DNA from 3 places in the Pseudomonas sp. PK-RTE-24 genome. Region 1 is predicted to be linked to each of the others. Evidence: riboswitches for the same ligand, from Rfam matches in the RefSeq annotation. Region 1 holds a riboswitch; each other region holds the start of a gene.

Evidence for each region. A riboswitch is a leader RNA that binds a small molecule or an ion and turns the genes downstream of it on or off. The one in region 1 is predicted to bind cobalamin.
Region 2: linked by a shared signal. The riboswitch ahead of cobW (cobalamin biosynthesis protein CobW) and the one ahead of ACV8MC_RS18390 (ABC transporter substrate-binding protein) in region 1 are both predicted to bind cobalamin.
Region 3: linked by a shared signal. The riboswitch ahead of cobO (cob(I)yrinic acid a,c-diamide adenosyltransferase) and the one ahead of ACV8MC_RS18390 (ABC transporter substrate-binding protein) in region 1 are both predicted to bind cobalamin.

What each region holds. Positions count from the first base shown of each region.
Region 1 covers NZ_CM133224.1:4,057,680-4,064,944, forward strand. The annotation lists gene metE (5-methyltetrahydropteroyltriglutamate--homocysteine S-methyltransferase) at 1-1,703, shown strand, start outside; gene ACV8MC_RS18380 (ABC transporter ATP-binding protein) at 1,914-2,678, opposite strand; gene ACV8MC_RS18385 (FecCD family ABC transporter permease) at 2,675-3,691, opposite strand; gene ACV8MC_RS18390 (ABC transporter substrate-binding protein) at 3,688-4,701, opposite strand; cobalamin riboswitch at 4,841-5,032, opposite strand; gene ACV8MC_RS18395 (ParD-like family protein) at 5,242-5,469, shown strand; gene map (type I methionyl aminopeptidase) at 5,466-6,257, shown strand; gene ACV8MC_RS18405 (ABC transporter ATP-binding protein) at 6,461-7,265, opposite strand, start outside.
Region 2 covers NZ_CM133224.1:4,726,730-4,733,994, reverse strand. The annotation lists cobalamin riboswitch at 875-1,086, shown strand; gene cobW (cobalamin biosynthesis protein CobW) at 1,186-2,250, shown strand; gene cobN (cobaltochelatase subunit CobN) at 2,254-6,102, shown strand; gene ACV8MC_RS21160 (ATP-binding protein) at 6,319-7,265, shown strand, end outside.
Region 3 covers NZ_CM133224.1:5,590,027-5,597,291, forward strand. The annotation lists gene ACV8MC_RS25095 (cobyrinate a,c-diamide synthase) at 1-847, opposite strand, end outside; gene cobO (cob(I)yrinic acid a,c-diamide adenosyltransferase) at 844-1,455, opposite strand; cobalamin riboswitch at 1,539-1,768, opposite strand; gene ACV8MC_RS25105 (hypothetical protein) at 1,930-2,514, shown strand; gene ACV8MC_RS25110 (PQQ-dependent sugar dehydrogenase) at 2,581-3,894, shown strand; gene ACV8MC_RS25115 (C40 family peptidase) at 4,022-4,558, opposite strand; gene ACV8MC_RS25120 (C40 family peptidase) at 4,774-5,391, opposite strand; gene hda (DnaA regulatory inactivator Hda) at 5,583-6,287, opposite strand; gene ACV8MC_RS25130 (AI-2E family transporter) at 6,494-7,265, opposite strand, start outside.

The DNA of each region.
Region 1 (7,265 bases):
CGCGGCTGGCGGCGTTGGGTGTGGAGTGGGTGCAGATCGACGAGCCGATTCTGGTGCTCGATCTGCCGCAGGACTGGAAGAATGCCTTCGAGCGCGCCTACAACCAGATCCAGCGCGATCCGCTGAAAAAACTGCTCGCCACGTACTTCGGTGGCCTGGAAGAAAATCTCGGTCTGGCGGCGAACCTGCCGGTCGATGGCTTGCACATCGATCTGGTGCGCGCGCCGGATCAGTACCCGACCATTCTGGATCGTCTGCCGGCTTATAAGGTGCTGTCGCTGGGTGTGGTCAACGGTCGGAACGTCTGGCGCTGCGATCTGCAAAACGCGCTGGCGACGCTGCGCCATGCTCATGAGCGTCTGGGTGATCGTTTGTGGGTAGCACCGTCCTGTTCATTGCTGCACAGCCCGGTTGATCTGGGCCGCGAAGACCAGCTCGATGCCGAACTGAAAAGCTGGCTGGCGTTCGCCGTGCAGAAGTGCGAAGAGGTCGCCGTGCTCGCTCAAGCGGTCAGCGAACCGGAAGCGCCGAAGGTACTGCGTGCCCTCGCGCAAAGCCGTTCGGTGCAGACCAGCCGCGCTGCCTCGCCGCGTATTCACAAACCGGCGGTACAAGCGCGGGTCGCGGCGATCACTGCCAAGGATGCGCAACGCCAATCGCCGTTTGCCCAGCGTATTGCCAAACAGCGCGGCAAGCTCGACCTGCCGTTATTCCCGACCACCACCATTGGTTCGTTTCCGCAAACGGCGGCGATCCGTCTGGCGCGTCAGGCCTACAAGCAAGGCAAGCTCAGCGCGGCCGATTACACCGATGCGATGCACACGGAGATTCGCCACGCGGTGGAAATTCAAGAACGCCTCGGCCTGGATGTGCTGGTGCACGGTGAGGCCGAGCGCAACGACATGGTCGAATACTTCGCCGAACAGCTCGACGGCTATGCCTTCACCCGCTTTGGCTGGGTGCAGAGCTACGGTTCGCGCTGCGTCAAACCGGCGGTGATTTTCGGTGACCTAAGCCGCCCGCAGGCGATGACGGTCGAGTGGATCCGCTACGCCCAAGGCCTAACCGACAAGGTCATGAAAGGCATGCTGACCGGCCCGGTGACCATGCTGATGTGGTCGTTCCCGCGCGAAGACGTCAGCCGCGAGGTGCAGGCTCAACAACTGGCGCTGGCCATTCGTGACGAGGTGAATGATCTGGAAGCGGCGGGAATCAAAATCGTGCAGATCGACGAAGCGGCGTTCCGTGAAGGCTTGCCGTTACGCCGGGCGCAATGGCCGGCGTATCTGCACTGGGCGAGCGAAGCGTTCCGCCTGTGCGCCTCCGGCGTGCGCGACGAAACGCAGATCCACACGCACATGTGCTACAGCGAGTTCAACGATGTGATCGAGTCGATCGCGGCGATGGACGCCGATGTCATCACCATCGAAACCTCGCGTTCGGACATGGAACTGCTCGAAGCGTTTGAAGCGTTTGCCTACCCGAACGACATCGGCCCCGGCGTGTACGACATTCACTCGCCACGGATTCCGGATGTGACGCAAATGGTCGGCTTGCTGCGCAAGGCGGCGCAGCGTATTCCGGTTGAGCGGCTGTGGGTCAATCCGGATTGCGGGTTGAAAACCCGAGGCTGGCCAGAAACCGAAGCGGCGCTGGTGCACATGGTCGGCGCCGCGCGGCAACTGCGCAAAGAGTGGGCCTGACCCTTTACCGCCCTGGAATACATAACCCTGTGGGAGCGAGCCTGCTCGCGAAAGCGGTGTGTCAGTCGACCTCTATGTTGGATGACCTGACGCCTTCGCGAGCAGGCTCGCTCCCACAGAATTCGCGTTCTCCCCGTCATTCACGGCAACACACAAATCCTTTGTGGGAGCGAGCCTGCTCGCGAAAGCGGTCTGTCAGCTACACATGCATCAGGCAAGGAAGCGCAATATCGGCGCACCATCGAACGGGTCCGTCAGATAGTGCGCCCTGACCCCGAAAGTCGTCTGTAACCGCTCCGGCGTCAGCACGTGCAGCGGCTCGCCCAATGCTACCAGACGCCCGCGCTCCAGCACTGCCAGGCGATCGCATTTGAGCGCCTGATTGAGGTCGTGCAAGGCGATCAGCGTAGTCACCGGCAGTGCTCGCACCACTTGCAGAATGCTCAACTGATGCTGGATATCGAGATGGTTGGCCGGCTCGTCGAGCAGCAGGATCTGCGGGCGTTGCGCCAGTGCGCGGGCGATGTGCACGCGTTGGCGTTCACCGCCGGAGAGGCTGCGCCAGAGGCGGTTGTGCAGGTGCACGGCGTCGACGTCGACCAGCGCTTGCTCGACGATGGCGTCATCGGCCGGCGACCACGGTTGCAGCGCCGACAACCACGGCGTGCGCCCCAGCGCCACCGCGTCGAACACGCGAATGCCATCGTCGGTATCGGCCTGTTGCTCAACCACCGCCAGCGTCTGCGCGATAGTGCGCCGCGACATCTTGCGCAGCGTCCGACCGTCGAGCTGCACATGGCCCACGCTCGGTTCACGCAGCCCGGCCAGCAATTTGAGCAACGTGGATTTCCCCGACCCGTTCGGCCCGACAATGCCCAGGGTCTCGCCGCGCTCAACGTCGAGGCTAACACCGTTGAGCAATTCGGCACCGCGCACTTTGAAGCCCACACCCGCACAACTCAGAACCGTGTTCATCGCGCCGATCTCCGGCCCACCAGAATCAGCGCGAACACTGGCGCGCCGACCAGCGCGGTAATCACGCCGACAGGAATCACCTGACCCTTGATCAGGGTGCGTGACAGCACATCGGCGGCGATCAGAAACACTGCGCCGCCCAACGCACTGGCCGGCAGCAGACGCGCATGGCTGGTGCCGAGCAACAACCGCGCGGCATGGGGAATCACCAGACCGACAAAGCCGATCGAGCCGACAATCGACACCATCACCGCCGTCACCAGCGCGGCGCAGCCAATCAACAGAATTTGCACACGTCGCACTGGAATGCCGAGAGACGCCGCCGAGTCCGCACCAAAGGTGAACGCATCCAGCGCCCGGCGATGCCACAGACAAACAACCAACCCCAACACTGCTACCGGCACCGCCAGCCACACCGACGGCCAGCGCACGCCGCCGAGATTGCCGAGCAGCCAGAACATGATCCCGCGCGCCTGTTCCGAGCTGGCCGAGCGGGTGATCAGAAAAGCGGTGAGGGCGTTGAACAGCTGCGAGCCGGCAATCCCGGCCAGAATGATCTGTCCGGTGCCGCTGGCCGAGCCGCTGACTCGCGCCAACAGGATCACCAGTGCGAAAGCGGTCACCGCGCCGGCAAAAGCACCGACCGACAGTGAAATCGCCCCGGCGCCGACGCCAAGCAGGGCGACCATCACCGCGCCAGTCGAGGCGCCAGCAGAAATTCCCAGCAGATACGGATCGGCCAACGGATTGCGCAGCAGCGACTGCAGGATTACGCCACAGGTCGCCAAACCGGCGCCGCAGGCCGCCGCGACCAGCGCGCGGGTCAGGCGATAGTTCCAGACAATGCCTTCGTCGATCGGGTCGAGCACATAACCGGCGCCCCACAGCTTGTTGGCCAGCACCTGCAACACCACGCTCGGCTCGATCGAAGTCTCGCCAATGGCCACGCCGCCAATCAGCGCGACCGACAGCGTCAACAGCACCAGCAGCAAACGGATCAGGCGTCTGCTCATTGCGACAGGTCGTAGCCGTTGATGGCACTGGCCAATTGTGCGAGGCCATCGAAGGTGCGCAGGCTGGCCTGCATGGCCATGGCGTCAAGGATGATGATGCGGTTGTGCTTGACCGCGTCCATGTTGCGCGTCACCGGATCACTGCGCAGGAAGGCGAGTTTCTTTTGATAATCGTCCGCCGGGAAACGCCGACGATCCATGCGCGCGATCACCAGAAACGTCGGGTTGGCCTTGGCGATGGTTTCCCAGCCGACGGTTGGCCATTCTTCATCGGACTCGACGACGTTGCGCACGCCGAGGGTGCTGAGCATGAAATCGGGAACGCCTTTGTGCCCGGCCACGAACGGCTCGATGTCCATCTCGGCGCTGGAGAACCACACCAGAGCGCTGACGTCTTTGCGCTGCTGCTTTTTCGCGGTGGCGATCGACTGCGCGAGGCTGGCTTTGAGCTGCTCATTGAGCTGCTCGCCACGCGCCTGCACATCGAAAATCGCCGCCAGTTGGCTCACGCTTTTGTAGATGCTGTCGATGCGAAACGGCGCCAGCCGCGTGCCGTCCGAACCGACGAGGTTGTCCTTGGCTTCGCAATCGGAGGGCAGCAGATAGGTAGGAATCTTCAGTTCATGAAACTGCTCGCGGGTGCCGACCGCGCCTTGCGGGCCGACCATCCATTCCAGCTCGACGGCAACCAGCTCCGGGCGTTTGGCGATCACCGCTTCGAAACTCGGCTCGTTGTCGGCAAGGCGCTCGATCCTGTCGTTCTGCGCTTTGTATGTGCCCAGCACGTCGTTGAACCACAGCGAAGTGCCAACGACTTTGTCGCCCAGACCCAAGGCATAGAGCATTTCCGTGCCGGCCTGGCCGATGGTCACCGTGCGCGCAGGCGCGTGCTGAAAGGTCAGGCTGCTGCCACAGTTTTCGACGGTCAGCGGATACGCAGTCGGCGCCGCTTGCGCCAGGGCGCAAAGGCTCAGAGCGGTGAGCAGGGTGGCAACGCGGGGCAGCAGCATGGGGCAGTCTCCAAGGGAACCGTACGGGAGCGGGCGGGTACGGTTGGAAATACACCTCGGGCGCGGTCGTGGAAACTGCGCAAGGCCGGCACGGGGAAAATGCGCACGGCACGATGTCCTTCCCGGACACCCCGCCGGTTGGTCAGTCACTGTGCCGGCAGGTCTCCTGACTGATGCGTCATTGCCACGCTCCGGCCTTCCCGGGATTCACCCAGTGGCAGTCGAGGAGCAGGCTCGGCACCTACAGTTGCGGGGGCAGTTCCGATTGATGCGTGGAGCACCTCGGATTCCCTATTAATTCCGTGTGGAAACCGGCGCGGGCATGGTAGTCGATCAGGCCGCTGATGGGGAGCCGAATCTGCTTTGGTAGGAGCTGCCGAAGGCTGCGATCTTTTGATCTGGTCTTTAACGGGCAAGATCAAAAGATCGCAGCCTTCGGCAGCTCCTACACGGGTGCGTGTTTGCGTGGCGGAGCGTTTGCAATCCGAGGGTAAGCTTGGCTAATATACGTTCCATATACACATCGTATCGGATTCATATATGGGCATCGTAAAAATCTCAGAGGACATGCACGAGAACCTGCGTATCTCCAGCAACGCCCTCAGCCGCTCGATCAACGCGCAGGCTGAGCACTGGATGCGCATCGGCATGCTCGCCGAGCTGCATCCCAATCTCGACCACAGCGCCATTTGCCGCCTGCTGATCCGCGCCGAACAGAATGGTGGGCTGGATCTGCAACAACTGACTCAGGAAGCCGTCAGCGCATGAGAAACCAGATCAAGATCAACACCCCGGCCGACATCGAAAAATCCCGCGCCGCCGGCAAACTCGCCGCTGAAGTGCTGGCAATGCTGGTGCCGCATGTGAAGGCTGGCGTGACCACCGATGAGCTGGATCGACTGTGCAACGATTACATCGTCAATGTGCAGAAGGCGGTGCCAGCCAATGTCGGTTATCACGGCTTTCCGAAAACCGTCTGCGCGTCGGTCAACGATGTGGTGTGCCACGGGATTCCATCGGGTACGCCATTGAAAGACGGCGACATCGTCAACCTCGACATCGCGGTGATCAAGGACGGCTGGTTCGGCGATACCAGTCGCATGTATGTGGTGGGCGAGGCGACTCCTGAAGCGCAGCACCTGATCAAGACCACCTACGAAGCCATGTGCGCAGGCATCCGTGCAGTGAAGCCGGGCGCAACGCTGGGCGATATCGGCCACGCGATCCAGAGCCTGGCGGAGGCGGAGGGCTTCAGTGTGGTACGCGAATACTGCGGCCATGGCATCGGCAAGGTCTATCACGATGAACCGCAGATCCTGCATTACGGCTTTCCCAATCAGGGCCTGAAGCTTAAGGCCGGGATGATTTTCACCGTGGAACCGATGCTCAATGCCGGCAAACGCCATGTGAAGAACATGCCGGATGGCTGGACCGTATTGACCAAGGATGGCTCGTTGTCGGCGCAGTGGGAGCATATGGTCGCGGTGACGGAGAGCGGGTTCGAAGTGCTGACGGCTTGGCCGGATGAGATTGAAGGGTACCGGGCCATTGGCTAATACCGTGTCGCCTGCTTGCCCTCACCCTAGCCCTCTCCCAATGGGAGAGGGGACTGACCGAGGTGTTGTTGCGAGATACGCCGACGTGCGATACCGAGTCGAACTTACATTTTGAACAGCATGAAGATCGGCTCCCTTTCCCCCTCGCCCCCTTTGGGGGAGAGGGCTGGGGTGAGGGGGTAGATCCAACTGACTCAGCGCAATCAGTGAGCACCGGCAGCCTTGTTCAAGTCGCTCTCGGTCCACTCGGTATAAACACAAGCATCCGCCGTCGCCCAGCGCACCCGTACCGGATCGCCGGCCTTGAGTGGCATGCCCGCTGCCGACAGCGCTTTCACCGTCATCGACGTCCCGCCCGCAGTCACCACGCTGCACGTCTGGCTCTCACCGAGAAACAGCACCTCCACAACATTCGCCGATACTTCATTCCAGCCCGCCGCCAGCGGCTCATCCAGCGCCTGCTGCGTGCTCAGCGCCAAGGCCTTTTCCGGACGCACCATCAGCAGCACATCCTGATCAGTGTGCAACCCGGACGTCAGCCGAATCGACAACGACTGGCCCTCGAAACTCGCTGCTGCATTGCCTTGCGCCTTGAGCTTGAGGAAGTTCGAATTACCCAGAAACGACGCGACAAATGCATTGGGCGGATTCTGGTAAAGGTCATAACCACTGCCCAGACCAACGATTTTGCCGTGGCTGAAAATCGCGATGCGTTGCGACAGACGCATGGCTTCTTCCTGGTCGTGCGTCACGTAGACGATGGTGATGCCCAGGCGCCGGTGCAGCTGGCGCAGTTCATCCTGCAAGTCTTCGCGCAGCTTCTTGTCCAGCGCACCGAGCGGTTCGTCCATCAGCAGAATGCGCGGCTCGTAAACCAAGGCGCGAGCGATGGCAACCCGTTGTTGCTGGCCGCCAGACAGTTGCGAAGGGCGGCGATGGGCGAACTGTTCGAGTTGCACCAGCTTCAACATCGCATCGACGCGCTTTTCGCGCTCGGCGGCAGCCAGT
Region 2 (7,265 bases), 670 kb from region 1:
ATGGGTTTGGGTTTTTAGTCAATTTCCGGGAGTTTTCGGTGCTGCAGTGGGGGTATTTTTCTGATGTTTTTGTGTGTATATCCGTTGCTGCGGGTGTTGCTGATTACGGTTTCGCCCTTACGGCGAGGCACTTTTTCCAAACGCCGAAAAAGTACCCAAAAAGGCTTGCTCCTACGTTCGGCCCTCGCAGGCTCGGGTTCCTTCGCTCCGGGACTGATCCGGGCGCAGCGGCTCCGGTTTGCTTCGCTGCACCTACACTCGCTGTGTACGACTGCGTCGTACGGTCGCTGCGCTCCCACGCCCGGATCAATCCCTCCACTCAGCCTTCCGACGTCGCCGGTGGATCAAGATCAAGAGCACTCGAGCTAACGCTCATTGTTGAGTGGGGCGGCTTCGCCGCGGGCAGCTGCGCTGCTTTGCGTTTGCTTTGTAGGCGAGCCTGCTCGCGAAGGCGGCCTGACAGCCACCTGTTCTTGAGCTGGTGCGCGATCCAACTGTAGGAGCTGCCGAAGGCTGCGATCTTTTGATCTGGCTTCTGCTTTTGCTTCGGCTCTTGATCTTTTGCCCCTTCGGCAGGCTTCGTTACGGGATCGATCCGGGGGTGGGAGCGCAGCGACCGTACGACGCAGTCGTACACAGCGGAAGGAGGTGCAGCGAAGCAAACCGTAGCCGCTGCGCCCGGATCGGTCCCGTAACGAAGGTACCCCGAGCCCCAGCGAGCGGGCCGTACGCCGGGGCAAAGCCTTTTGGTTCCTTTTTGGCGTTTGAAAAAGGGACTCGCTGTAAGAGCGAAACCATAAGAAGCCGTTACCGCAGCAACGGATATACCCCCAGTTTCAGACTCACCGACCATTGACCCACGACGGACCCATGCGTAGCCTTGCGCTTTCGAGGTTCTTCGGCACTCGCCGAAGCTAAGAAGGGAACGCGGTCAAAGCCGCGGCTGCCCCCGCAACTGTGAACGGTGATGTTCGTTGCCACGCCACTGCCAGCTCAACCGATGAGCCAGCGGGAAGGCGCAATGGACGCCAGGCCCAACGCCTGAACGCCGTCAGCCAGGAGACCTGCCTCGTCACAGATTCTCACTACAACCGGGCGGGGTGATCCGGTGGCGAATGCTTCCGGCGTGCACGCGCGCTGCCGGTTCTCGTCCCGTATGCCCGCCGCTTGCCAAAGGGCATACCGATGAAAACACTGGCCAAACTCCCCGTCACCATCGTCACCGGTTTCCTCGGTTCGGGCAAAACCACGCTGCTGCGGCACATGCTCGACAACGCTCAGGGCCGGCGCATCGCGGTGATCGTCAACGAGTTTGGCGAGCTGGGCATCGACGGTGAAATCCTCAAGCAATGCACCATCGGCTGCACCGAAGAAGAGGCCAGCGGCCGCGTTTATGAGCTGACCAACGGCTGCCTGTGCTGCACGGTGCAGGAAGAATTCTTCCCGGTGATGCGCGAACTGGTCGCCCGTCGCGGCGATCTCGACCACATTCTTATTGAAACCTCGGGCCTGGCCCTGCCCAAGCCGTTGGTGCAAGCCTTCCAGTGGCCGGAAATTCGCAGTGCCTGCACCGTCGATGCAGTCATCACCGTGGTCGATAGCCCGGCGGTCGCCGCAGGCACATTCGCTGCGTTCCCGGATCAGGTCGATGCCCAGCGCAAACTCGATCCGAACCTTGATCACGAATCGCCACTGCATGAACTGTTCGCCGATCAACTGGCCAGCGCTGACCTGGTCATCCTCAACAAAGCCGACCAGACCAGCCCGGAAGATCTGGCTCGCGTACGCGCTGAAGTCGCCGAAGAGCTGCCGCCAGCGGTAAAAATCGTCGAAGCCAGCAATGGCCGCCTGCCGCTCGACGTGCTGATCGGTCTCGGTGCCGGCTCTGAAGAGCATATCGACAGCCGCCACAGCCACCACGATCACCACCATGACGGTGATGACGACGACCACGATCACGACGCCTTCGATTCGATCTCCATCGAATTGCCGCAAGCCGACGAAAGCCTGCTGCTCGACGCGCTGACGCAACTGGTGGTGCAGCACGGCATCCTGCGGGTCAAAGGCTTCGCGGCGATTCCGAACAAGCCGATGCGCCTGTTGATCCAGGGCGTGGGCACGCGTTTCGACAAGCATTTCGACCGCCAGTGGGGTGCCGACGAAGCGCGGGTGACGCGTCTGGTGCTGATCGGTCAGGAGCTTGATGCGGCACAACTCGAAGCGCAATTGCGCGCTGCGCTCAGCGTTTAAGCCATGCACCTGCTCAGGACCCAGCCCGGCGGATTCGTCTCGGACGACAACATTGCCGACCTCGGACAAACCCCCGCCGAGCTGGTGATCCTGTGCAGCGGCGATTCCAGCCTGGCGCTGCTCGCCGAGGCTGCGCAGCAACTGCCCGATGATTATCCGAGCCTGCGTCTGGCCAACCCGATGCAGGTCCAGAATCACGCCTCTGTCGATCTGTATGTCGACGAAGTGCTGCGCCACGCCAAGGTCATTCTGATCTCACTGCACGGCGGCATCGCCTATTGGCGCTACGGTGTCGCGCGGCTGGTCGAGTTGTCCGAACGCGGCGTGCAACTGATTCTGGTGCCCGGCGATGACCGCCCGGACCCCGAGCTCAGCGACTTGAGCACGGTCAGCGCCGACGTGCGCGATCGACTCTGGCAATTCCTGCGTCAGGGCGGCATGGGTAACGCGCTGGATTTCTTCCGTTGCCTGGGCAACCAATGGTTCGCCCGCGATTACCCGTGGAGCGAGCCGCAAACCCTGCCGCGCACGGCGATTTATCACCCACAGAAAAACAGCGCTGCCCTGAGCGACTGGCAAGCCGAATGGCTGCCCGGTCAACCGGTGGCGGCGCTGTTGTTTTATCGCTCGCATTTGCAGGCGGCGAACACGGCGTTCATCGATGTGTTCTGTCAGCGTTTGCAGGCAGCCGGACTCAATCCGCTGCCGATCGCGGTGGCCAGTCTGAAAGAACCCGGTTGCTTGTCGGTGGTCGAGGACTGGCTGGATGAAGTCGAGGCGGGGGTGATTCTCAACACCACCGGTTTTGCCCAATCGAGTCCCGAGGCGCCGCATCTGCGCCCGTTTCGCCGCAACATCCCGGTGATTCAAGCGATCTGCGCCCAGGACAACGAGCCTGGCTGGCGCGACAGCGAGCAGGGCCTCGGGCCGCGCGATCTGGCGATGCACATTGCTTTGCCCGAACTTGACGGACGCATCATCAGCCGCCCGATCAGCTTCAAGGATCTGGCCTGGCGCAGCGAGCGCAGCCAGTCCGATGTGGTCTGTTATCGCGCCCAACCTGAACGCATGGATTTCGTCGCCGAACTGGCGCGGCGCTGGATTGCTCTGGGGCGGGTGCCCAATGGCGAAAAACGCATCGCGCTGATCCTCGCCAACTACCCGACCCGCGACGGCCGCATCGGCAACGGTGTCGGCCTCGATACGCCAGCGGCGGCGCTGAACATCCTCCGCGCTTTGCGCGAAGAGGGTTATCCGGTCACGGCCGAGTTGCCCGATAGCGGCACCGAGCTGATCCAGCAATTGCTCGGCGGTGTCAGCAACGACCTCGACAGTCTTGACCTGCGCCCGTGCCAGCAAAGCCTGGCGATGGACGATTACCTGGCAATGTTCAACGCGTTGCCGGAGGCGAATCGCGCGGCGGTACTCGAGCGCTGGGGATCGCCACACAACGATCCGATGTGTCGCGACGGCCGGCTGATGATCGCCGGTCTGCGTTTCGGTCTGACCTTTGTCGGCATCCAGCCGGCCCGCGGTTATCAGGTCGATCCCAGCTCGGTGTATCACGACCCGGATCTGGTCCCGCCGCACGGCTATCTGGCCTTCTATTTCTGGTTGCGCAACACCTACGGCGCCCACGGCGTGATCCACGTCGGCAAGCACGGCAATCTCGAATGGCTGCCGGGCAAAGGTGTTGGGCTGTCGGAAAACTGCTGGCCCGACGCGCTGCTCGGGCCGTTGCCGAATATCTATCCGTTTATCGTCAACGATCCGGGCGAGGGTGCCCAGGCCAAACGGCGCACGCAAGCGGTGATCATCGACCACTTGATGCCACCGCTGACCCGCGCCGAAACCTATGGGCCGCTGCGCAATCTGGAGTTGCTGGCCGACGAATATTACGAGGCGCAACTGCTCGATCCGCGCCGTGCCCGCGAGTTGCAGCGCGACATTCTGCAATTGGTGCGGGACACGCAGATCGACCGCGAGCTGCAACTGGATGCAGCGCTGGACAGCGATGCCGATGCGGCGATCTGGTTGCCGCGTCTCGACACTTATCTGTGCGATCTGAAGGAATCGCAGATTCGCGATGGGTTGCACATTTTTGGTGAATCGCCGAGCGGGCGCTTGCGTATCGACACCTTGCTGGCGTTGCTGCGCATCCCGCGCGGTGACGGTAAAGGCGCGCAGTCGAGCTTGTTGCGAGCGTTGGCCAAGGCGTTTGAGTTGGGCTTCGACCCCTTGGATTGTGCATTGGCCGATCCTTGGAATGGCCCGTGTCCGATCGAGTTGCAGGCCATCAGCGAAGAAGTCTGGCGCACCGCCGGCGACACCCGCGAACGCCTCGAACTCTTCGCCGCAGGCCTGATCTTCCAAGCACTGAATGTCCCCTGTGGGAGCGAGCCTGCTCGCGAAAGCGGTGCGTCAGGTAAATCATTGTTGAATGACACACCGAGTTCGCGAGCAGGCTCGCTCCCACAAGGGGCGGGTTGGGCTGAGGTTGATTCGATACTCGACCATCTGCGCGAAGTCGTCGCCCCGCGCCTCGACGCTTGCGGCCCCGCCGAAATGCGCGGTCTGCTCGACGCCCTCAGCGGTCGTTTCGTCCCGGCCGGCCCCAGCGGTGCGCCCAGCCGTGGCCGCCTCGACGTGCTGCCGACCGGGCGCAACTTCTATTCGGTGGACGTGCGCAATCTGCCGACCACCACCGCGTGGCGCATCGGATTCCAGTCGGCAACGCTGATTCTCGAACGGCATCTGCAGGACCACGGCGATCACTTGCGCCAGCTCGGCCTGTCGGTCTGGGGCACCGCGACCATGCGCACCGGCGGCGACGACATCGCTCAGGCCATGGCTTTGATGGGCGTGCGTCCGGTCTGGGCCACGGGCAGTCAGCGCGTGGATGATTTCGAGATTCTGCCGCTGAGCCTGCTCGATCGTCCGCGAGTTGACGTGACGCTGCGGGTTTCGGGGTTTTTCCGTGATGCGTTTGCCAATCTCATCCGCCTGTTCGACGCCGCCGTGCAAGCGGTGGCCGCGCTGGACGAGCCGGATGACTTGAACCCACTCGCCGCCAAGGTACGTGCCGAACGCGAGGCGTTATTGCAATCGGGCGTCGATGAGGACACCGCGCGGCGTCAAGCCGGGTGGCGCATCTTCGGCGCGAAACCGGGGGCGTATGGCGCCGGTGTGCAAGGCGCTATCGACGGACGTCTGTGGCAGTCGCGCGAAGACCTCGCCGAGGTCTACCTGAACTGGGGCGCCTATGCTTACGGCGGTGCCGACGAGGGCACGGCCGCCCGCGCGCAATTCAGCCAGCGCCTGAGCCAGGTGCAAGCCGTGCTGCAAAACCAGGACAACCGCGAGCATGACTTGCTCGATTCCAACGATTACTACCAGTTCCAGGGCGGCATGCTCGCGGCGGTGGAGACTCTGCGCGGCGAAGCGGCGGCCAGTTATTACGGCGATCACAGCCAACCGGATCTGCCGAAGATTCGTACCTTGAAGGAAGAATTGAACCGCGTGGTGCGCTCGCGCGCGGCGAATCCGAAGTGGATCGACGGAATCAAGCGTCACGGCTACAAAGGCGCGTTCGAACTGGCGGCGACGGTTGATAATCTGTTCGCCTTCGATGCGACGACGCAGTTGATCGACGACCATCAGTACGCGTTGCTGGCGGAGGCATATTTGCTCGATCCGGCGACCCGGGATTTTGTTCGTGAGCATAATCCCCATGCGCTGCGCGACATGACCGAACGCATGCTCGAAGCGCAGCAGCGCGGAATGTGGCAGGAGCCTGGGGCTTATAAAGAGGCGCTGGAGAATTTGCTGTTGGATATCGAGGAAGATATGTAACCGCTAAAAAGCTACCCTCACCCCAGCCCTCTCCCGGAGGGAGAGGGGGCCGATCTTTAGCGCTGTCGAAGTTTGCGTCGACCCCGATGCATCACGTCGACAGAACTCGAGAGGCCATCACGGTCTGTTCCCTCTCCCTCTGGGAGAGGCTAGGGTGAGGGCAACAACTGACACACCACAACGTCACGACCATCCACGACCACGAAAGAGAAACCCATGACCGACACCCCGCATTTCCCGCTCTCCGCCGTGGTCGGCGCCGATGACTTGAAGCTCGCCCTGTGCCTGACCGCCATCGACCCGAAAATCGGCGGCGTACTCATCGAAGGTCCGCGCGGCATGGCCAAGTCGACCCTGGCCCGGGGCTTGGCGGATCTGCTCGCCAGCGGCCAATTCGTCACGTTGCCATTGGGCGCAACTGAAGAGCGCCTGGTCGGCACCCTCGATCTCGACGCTGCCCTGAGCGGCGGTCGCGCGCAGTTTTCGCCCGGTGTTCTGGCCAAGGCTGACGGTGGCGTGCTCTATGTCGATGAGGTGAATCTGCTGCCCGATCATCTGGTCGACCTGCTGCTCGATGTCGCCGCCAGCGGTACCAACCTGATCGAGCGTGACGGCATTTCCCATCGGCATTCGGCCAAATTCGTTCTGATCGGCACCATGAACCCGGAAGAGGGCGAACTGCGGCCACAACTGCTTGACCGCTTCGGCTTGAACGTTGCCCTCAGCGGCCACACTGCGCCCGCCGAACGTGGACAGATCATTCGCCGGCGGCTGGATTTCGACAGCAATCCGCAAGGGTTCTGCGCGCAGTGGGCGAGCGAGCAACACATCCTGCGTTCGCGCTGTGAAAGCGCCCGCGAGCGCTTGGCAGCCATCCCGCTGGATGATGCGGCATTGGCGTTGATTACCGAGCGTTGTTTCGCCGCCGGCGTCGATGGCTTGCGCGCTGATCTGGTCTGGTTGCGCGCGGCTCGCGCCCATGCGGCGTGGCGTGGGGCCGATGCGATTGCTGAAGAGGATATCGACGCGGTGGCCGAATTTGCCCTGCGCCATCGCCGTCGCGAACAACCTTCATCCAGCGCCCAATCACAAGCGCAATCTCCGTCAGGCACAGACAGCAAATCCGGCGAAGGCCAGGGCCAGTGGGGCGAGATGCCGGCAAC
Region 3 (7,265 bases), 1.5 Mb from region 1:
TGTCCGCCTCGGGCAATTGCGTGTCGCGGATCGGCGAGAAGAAGCGCAATTCGGCGCCCATCGCCCGCAGCAGATCGAGACTGGCGCCATAGGTGAAGGCAAAGGCTTCATCGCGGGCAACGGCGATGCGCACACCTTTTAATAGAGGCTCGGCGGCGATGACGTCAGGCCCGGCGAATTCAACGGCCGGTGGCAGCGCGACCTCGCAACTGCTGGCCAGCGCATCGGCGGCCGCGTCGAGGCGCAGATCCAGATCATTCAATTCGCTGGCCTGAACCAGGCCGAGGTGGCGGCTCGGCAATTCGATACCGGTTTCGCGGGACAGCGCACCGTACCAGCGCAGACCTTCGGTGAGGCTGCCTTCGAGTAATTGCGCATGGCGCAAGGTGCCGACGCGGTTGGCCAGCACGCCAGCGAACGGCAAGTCCGGCTGATACTTGGCCAGGCCCAGCGCCAAGGCGCCAAAGGTCTGCGCCATGGCGGTGCCGTCGATCACGCCGAGCACCGGCACACCGAAGTGGCGTGCCAGATCAGCGCTGGATGGCGTGCCGTCGAACAGGCCCATCACGCCCTCGATCAGAATCAGGTCGGCTTCGGCGGCGGCTTCCCACAACAGCCGGCGACTTTCCTGCTCGCCGACCATCCACATGTCCAGTTGATACACCGGCGCACCGCTGGCGCGCTCGAGGATCATCGGGTCGAGAAAATCCGGGCCGCATTTGAACACGCGCACCTTGCGCCCTTGGTTGCGATGCAAACGGGCGAGTGCGGCGGTGACGGTGGTCTTGCCCTGACCGGAGGCCGGCGCGGCGATCAACACCGCCGGGCAGTGACGTGGTTGCTTCAAAGTTCGACGCCTTTCTGCGCTTTGATCCCGGCCTGGAAGGCGTGCTTGAGCATGCCCATTTCGGTGACCGTGTCGCCCATCTCGATCATTTCCGGCTTGGCGCCGCGACCGGTGACCACTACGTGCTGCATCGGTGGGCGCGCCTGCAAATCGCTGAGCACCTGATCGAGATCGAGGTAGCCGTGCTTGAGGGCGATGTTCAACTCATCGAGCACTACCAGACCGATCGAAGGGTCGCGCAATAATTCGCGGGAGACTTCCCAAGCGGCGGTCGCCGCGGCGATATCGCGCTGGCGATCCTGGGTTTCCCAGGTGAAGCCTTCGCCCATGACGTGGAAACGCACCTGCTCGGGGAAGCGGCGGAAAAACAATTCTTCGCCAGTGCTGTTGCGGCCTTTGATGAACTGCACAACGCCGCACTGCATGCCGTGGCCCATCGCGCGGGCGAGCATGCCGAACGCCGAGCTGCTCTTGCCTTTGCCATTGCCGGTCAGCACCAGCACCAGGCCACATTCGTCGGGCGAGCTGGCGATGCGTTCGTCGATCACGGCCTTCTTGCGCTGCATGCGCGCCAGATGGCGTTCGTCACGCTCGGGGGAATCAGTCATGGGGGGAGCTCTCCGTTGAGGCTGGATAACGGCGGGCAGGCACAAGAATAGACGGCAAAAAGCCTGGCATCGCCCACCGTGATGCCGCTGAGATGGATCAGGCCGGTCTCCGGGCTCATGAGCGGCGTTTCGCCGGACTGCGCGCCTTCCCGCTTCTTTCGAGGCAGTGGCTCAAGGCGCAGTTTTCACTCATTTACCGTTGCGGGGGCAGCGCCGGGATCGTCGTGGCTTCGCTTGAAGACCACCCTCACCGGCTTCCCTGTTTCACTCTGTCGACGCGGGGCCACAGAGCACCTGAAACAAGCGGCGAAGGTTAGAGGGTTGGAGGTGGAGCGTCAATTGAAGAGGCGCTTTGCGCGCGAATAACTGCCGCTGATCCATTGTGCAGCGGCAATCTTGTGCCAGACTGCGACAAGTGATATCAAAGAGCCATGCTTTTTTCGAAAGCCCACTACAACAATAAGGATGACGACGATGCAAGGCATGATCATCAGCAACCCGCGCCTGGAATTTCTGCGCCCGGTGCTGGAACGCTGGTTTGACTGTATCGATCGCTACAACACCGTACGCGGCGACAACGAAACGCCATATTGGCACGACGAGAAAGCCAATCTCGGCCTGCTCTCGGCAGCGGCGTGGATGGCTGAAATGGTCACGCTGAACGACACGGCCACGCGCAAACAGAACGAAGAAGGCGAACGCAATGCTCGCGCCGACCTGCTGATTGCCGGCGCCGAAGACCGCGCGTTCATTCAGGCCACGCAACGCTGGCCACGGGTCAACAACCTCAACCTGACCCAGGCACTGCTCGACGTCACCGCCGATGCCAAGCGCATCAGTTACGCCAGCGATCTCAAGCTCGGCTGCCTCTTTGTTGCTCCGCAAAAACCTCAGCACAGCGCCAGCCCCGAAGAATTGCAGGACATGGTAGACGACCTGCAAAAGGAACACACCTGCGCCGTGGCCTGGTATTTCCCCTACGCCTATCGCAAATTGCACAGCGACGCGGGCAACTATCATCCGGGCATCGCCATGCTGTTCAAGGAAGCCCGCGGTTGAGCAGTTGAACCATCGGGCCTGCGCCCTCCTCTATGTTTAGGAATGCATTCATAGGGAAGATCAGCAATGCGCAAGGCCCAACTCGCTCTTATCATCGCCGTCGCTGGCGGGCTCGCCGCCTGCGGTGAAACCTCCAGCCTGCAAGTCTCCGACGGCACCGGCCCGTCACCGAAACTGCCCGAACCGAACAAGACGCTGATCCCGACAGTCAACATCGCCCCGGCGGTGGGCTGGCCGGACGGCGCGAAACCGATCGCAGCGGCCGGCACCCAGGTCGCCGCGTTTGCCGAAGGCCTCGATCACCCGCGCTGGCTCTACGTGCTGCCCAACGGCGATGTGCTGGTGGCGGAGACCAATGCGCCGCCCAAGCCCGATGACAGCAAAGGCATTCGTGGCTGGGTGATGAAGAAAGTCATGGGCAAGGCCGGTGCCGGCGTGCCCAGCCCGAACCGCATCACCCTGTTGCGCGATGCCGACCACGATGGCGTCGCAGAAACCCGCACGGTGTTCCTGCAGAACCTCAACTCGCCGTTTGGCATGACGCTCGTCGGCAATGATTTGTATGTGGCCGACACCGACCGCCTGCTGCGTTTCAACTACGAGCCGGGCGCCACCGAGATCAAGACCCAACCGATCAAAGTCGTCGACTTGCCCGGCGGTACACTGAATCACCACTGGACCAAGAACGTCATCGCCAGCAAGGACGGCAACAAGCTCTACGTCACCGTCGGCTCGAACAGTAACGTCGGCGAAAACGGTCTGGATCAGGAAGAAGGCCGCGCGGCGATCTGGGAAGTGGATCGTGCGACCGGCAATCACCGGATCTTCGCCTCGGGTATCCGCAACCCCAACGGCCTGGCTTGGGAACCCACCAGCGGCGCCTTGTGGACAGCGGTCAACGAGCGTGACGAAATCGGCAGCGATCTGGTGCCGGACTACATCACCTCGGTCAAGGACGGCGGCTTCTATGGCTGGCCGTTCAGCTACTACGGGCAACACGTCGATGTGCGGGTCAAACCGCAGAATCCTGATCTGGTGGCCAAGGCCATCGCTCCGGATTACGCGGTCGGTCCGCACACCGCTTCGCTGGGCCTGACCTTCGCAGAGGGCAACCGGTTGCCGGCGCAATTCAAGGAAGGCGCATTCATTGGCCAACACGGCTCGTGGAACCGCAAACCGCACAGTGGCTACAAGGTGATTTTCGTGCCGTTTACTGGCGGCAAGCCGACCGGGCAGCCGGTGGATGTGCTGACCGGCTTCCTCGACAAGGACGAGAATGCGCTGGGCCGCCCGGTAGGCGTGGTGATCGATCAGCAAGGTAGCTTGCTGGTGGCGGATGATGTCGGGAACAAAATTTGGCGCGTTTCGGCCAGCAATTAAGCTAAGCGCGAAGCAAAAAATGTGGGAGCGAGCCTGCTCGCGAAAGCGGTTTATCAGTCAAATCATTGTCAACTGACACTCCGCCTTCGCGAGCAGGCTCGCTCCCACATTTAGTTATGCATACGCACTAGGGGTTACGCGCCAACTGCCCCGGCTGCAACACCCGCTTGGCGCTCAGATACGCCTTCTGCCAATACGCCTTCGACAGGCTATCGAGCTTGACCGTGCCGCCCGTGGCCGGCGCATGCACGAAGCGCCCCTCGCCGACGTAAATCCCCGCATGACTGACCTGCGAGCCGCCATTGGTGGCGAAGAAGATCAGGTCGCCGGTCTGCAGGCCTTCCTTGCCGACATTCGGCGCCTGCATGACGATCATTTCGCGGGTCGAGCGTGGCAGCGAAATGCCCGCCGCGTCGCGGTAGACGAAACCGATCAGACCACTGCAATCGAAACCGGAATCTGGCGTGTTGCCGCCCCAGCGATACGGCGTGCCGACCAGGCCGAGGGCGCGGAACAGCACGTCTTCAGCAACGGGGGAAAAAGCCTGGGAGGGAGCGAACACGATCGGCGCGCGAACCACGGGGGCTGGCGGCGGTGTGCGGCTGGCGCAGGCGCTGAGCAGCGCGGCGCAAAGGATCAAGGTGAGGCGGGCCGACATCGTCATAAGCAGAACATCCTGATCTGGCTGCGGCTTTCTCTGCCGAATGGACAGAAACAAAACCGCCTGCGTCATCACGCAGGCGGTTTGCCATCAATATAGATTCAGGATTCTAGCGGCTACGCGGCAAACTTCAAGTAAGACTTTAACTTCACCTTGTAAAGTTTAGGTCTACTCCGTTGCCGTGCCGTTTTGTCGCCGCGAACGCAGCGACATCGCGCTTACTTGCGAGCGGTGACCACGGTCGGCGCCATGGCGAGTGCACGCTTGGCTTCGATGAAGGTCTTGCTCCAGTAGCTGTCACCCAGGCTGTCGATGCGAACACCGCCGCTGCGACGACTGCTGGAGTGAATGAACTGGTTGTCACCCAGGTAGATGCCGGCGTGACTGACACGACCGCGACGACCATTGGTGGCGAAGAACAGCAGATCACCCGGCTCAAGGTTGCTGCGCGAAACCAGGGGCGCATCAACGTTGATCATTTCGCGAGTGGAGCGCGGCAGGTTCATGCCCGCCTCTTCGCGGAACAGGTAACCGATGAAACCGCTGCAATCGAAACCGGCTTCAGAAGTACCGCCGAAACGGTAACGAGTACCGATCAGGGACATACCGCGTTCGAGGATGCTGTCAGCCAGTACAGGAAGCTGATAAGGCTTGCTGCCGTTGAACTGGTTGAGTTCTTTTTCGGTGTCCAGCTCTTCCTGGTAAATAACGGAAGACTGGGCGGTAGCAGAATTCTTGACCTGTTGCGGCGGCTCTTGAACCGGAGAATGAGCAGCACAACCGAATAACAGGGTAACGAGTGCGAGAGGCACGAGGGGTGCGAAGCGCTTTAGCATGGGCACGACCGTGGCTGATAGTTGTAAAGAAGCCGAGACTATGCCCGCTATCGTCCTCATTTGCAAATTCAATCGAACTTTATGTGACTTCCCGGTTTCGCGTTTACATCTAAGCGCGTAACTCGTCTGGCCGGTGAATCGGCGCAGGGACGCGGGTTTTCTGGCGCCTGAAAGCTGGCAAAAGCCCACTACTACCAGCCAAGAGTTTCCTTGAGGAAGGGAATGGTCAGCTTGCGTTGCGCTTGCAGGGACGCCTGATCAAGCTGCTCGAGAAGATCGAACAGCGCGCTCATGCTGCGCGTGCCGCGAGTGAGAATGAAGTGCCCGACTTCATCGGTCAGGTGCAGACCGCGACGGGATGCGCGCAATTGCAGCGCACGCAATTTGTCTTCATCGGAGAGTGGGCGCATCTGGAAGATCAGCGCCAGGGTCAGGCGCGATTTCAGGTCGGCCAGCTTCACTGGCAATTCGCGCGGCGAAGTGGACGCGGCGATCAGCAGGCGCCGGCCGCTGTCACGCAGACGGTTGAACAGATGAAACATCGCCTCCTCCCAGTCCGCCTTGCCAGCAATCACCTGCAAGTCATCCAGGCAGACCAGTTCGTACTGTTCAAGGTTGTCGAGGATTTCCACGCCACGATCCATCAACTCGGCCAGCGGCAGATACACCGCCGGTTCGCCCATCTGCTCGAAGCGCAGGCACGCGGCCTGCAACAGATGCGTGCGCCCGACGCCGTGTTTGCCCCACAGGTAGATCAGGCTCTCCGTCCACCCGGCGTCGGCTTCGCAAAGACGCTCGACATAGCCGAGTGCAGCGGCATTGGCGCCTGGGTAGTAGTTGATGAAGGTGGCGTCGTCACGCAGACGCACACCTAGGGGCAGCTGAATCGGTTTCATGCTGACTGAACAGTTCTCAAAGGAACCGTTAGTGGCCTCTGTGTAAAGTTGGCGAAGTTTATACCCGTGAGGCTGAGCGCACAATGCGACAGACCCCAAGCAAAATCAAAGGTTTGCGTTGACGCAGCGGTTTGATGACAGATTCTCTGGCGCCCTCGCTCGAACGAAACGCGGCAGCCCGGCCAAGCGCCGGGCCGCCCGCGCCATCACAGCTCAGGTTCGTCAACGCCGCTGTAGATCCCGGAGTCCTTATACAAGTCGTGGACATGACGCACCAGCACCATGATCACCGCCGCCACTGGCAACGCCAGCAGCACGCCGGTAAAACCGAACAGCTCGCCACCCGCGAGGATCGCGAAGATCACCGCCACCGGGTGCAAGCCGATGCGGTCCCCGACCAGCAGCGGCGTCAGCACCATGCCTTCCAGTGCCTGACCGACCATGAACACTGCGACGATCCCGACCATCGGGTACAGATCGCCCCCGAACTGGAACAATCCGGCGATCAATGCCGCACCGATGCCGATGACAAAACCCATGTACGGCACAATCGCCGCGAGCCCGGCAATCAGGCCGATCAACAGCCCCAGTTCCAGACCGACGATCATCAGGCCGGCGGCATAAATCACCCCCAACGCAACCATCACCAGCAACTGCCCGCGCACGAACGCGCCGAGCACTTCGTGGCACTCGCCCGCCAGCGCAACCACGCGCTCTTCGCGATCACGTGGGAGCAGGCTGCGGATCTTGCCCATCATCACGTCCCAGTCGCGCAGCAGATAGAAGCTCACCACCGGAATCAGCACCAGGTTTGCCAGCCAGCCGATCAGCGCCAGGCTCGAGGCCGTCGCCTGACTCAGCACCACACCGACGATGTCGGTGGTCTGGCCCATGTGCTCGCTGATCGCGGCTTTGACTTTATCGAACTTCCAGAAGCCGTCCGACAAACCAAGCTTCGCTTGCGCCCACGGCACAGCG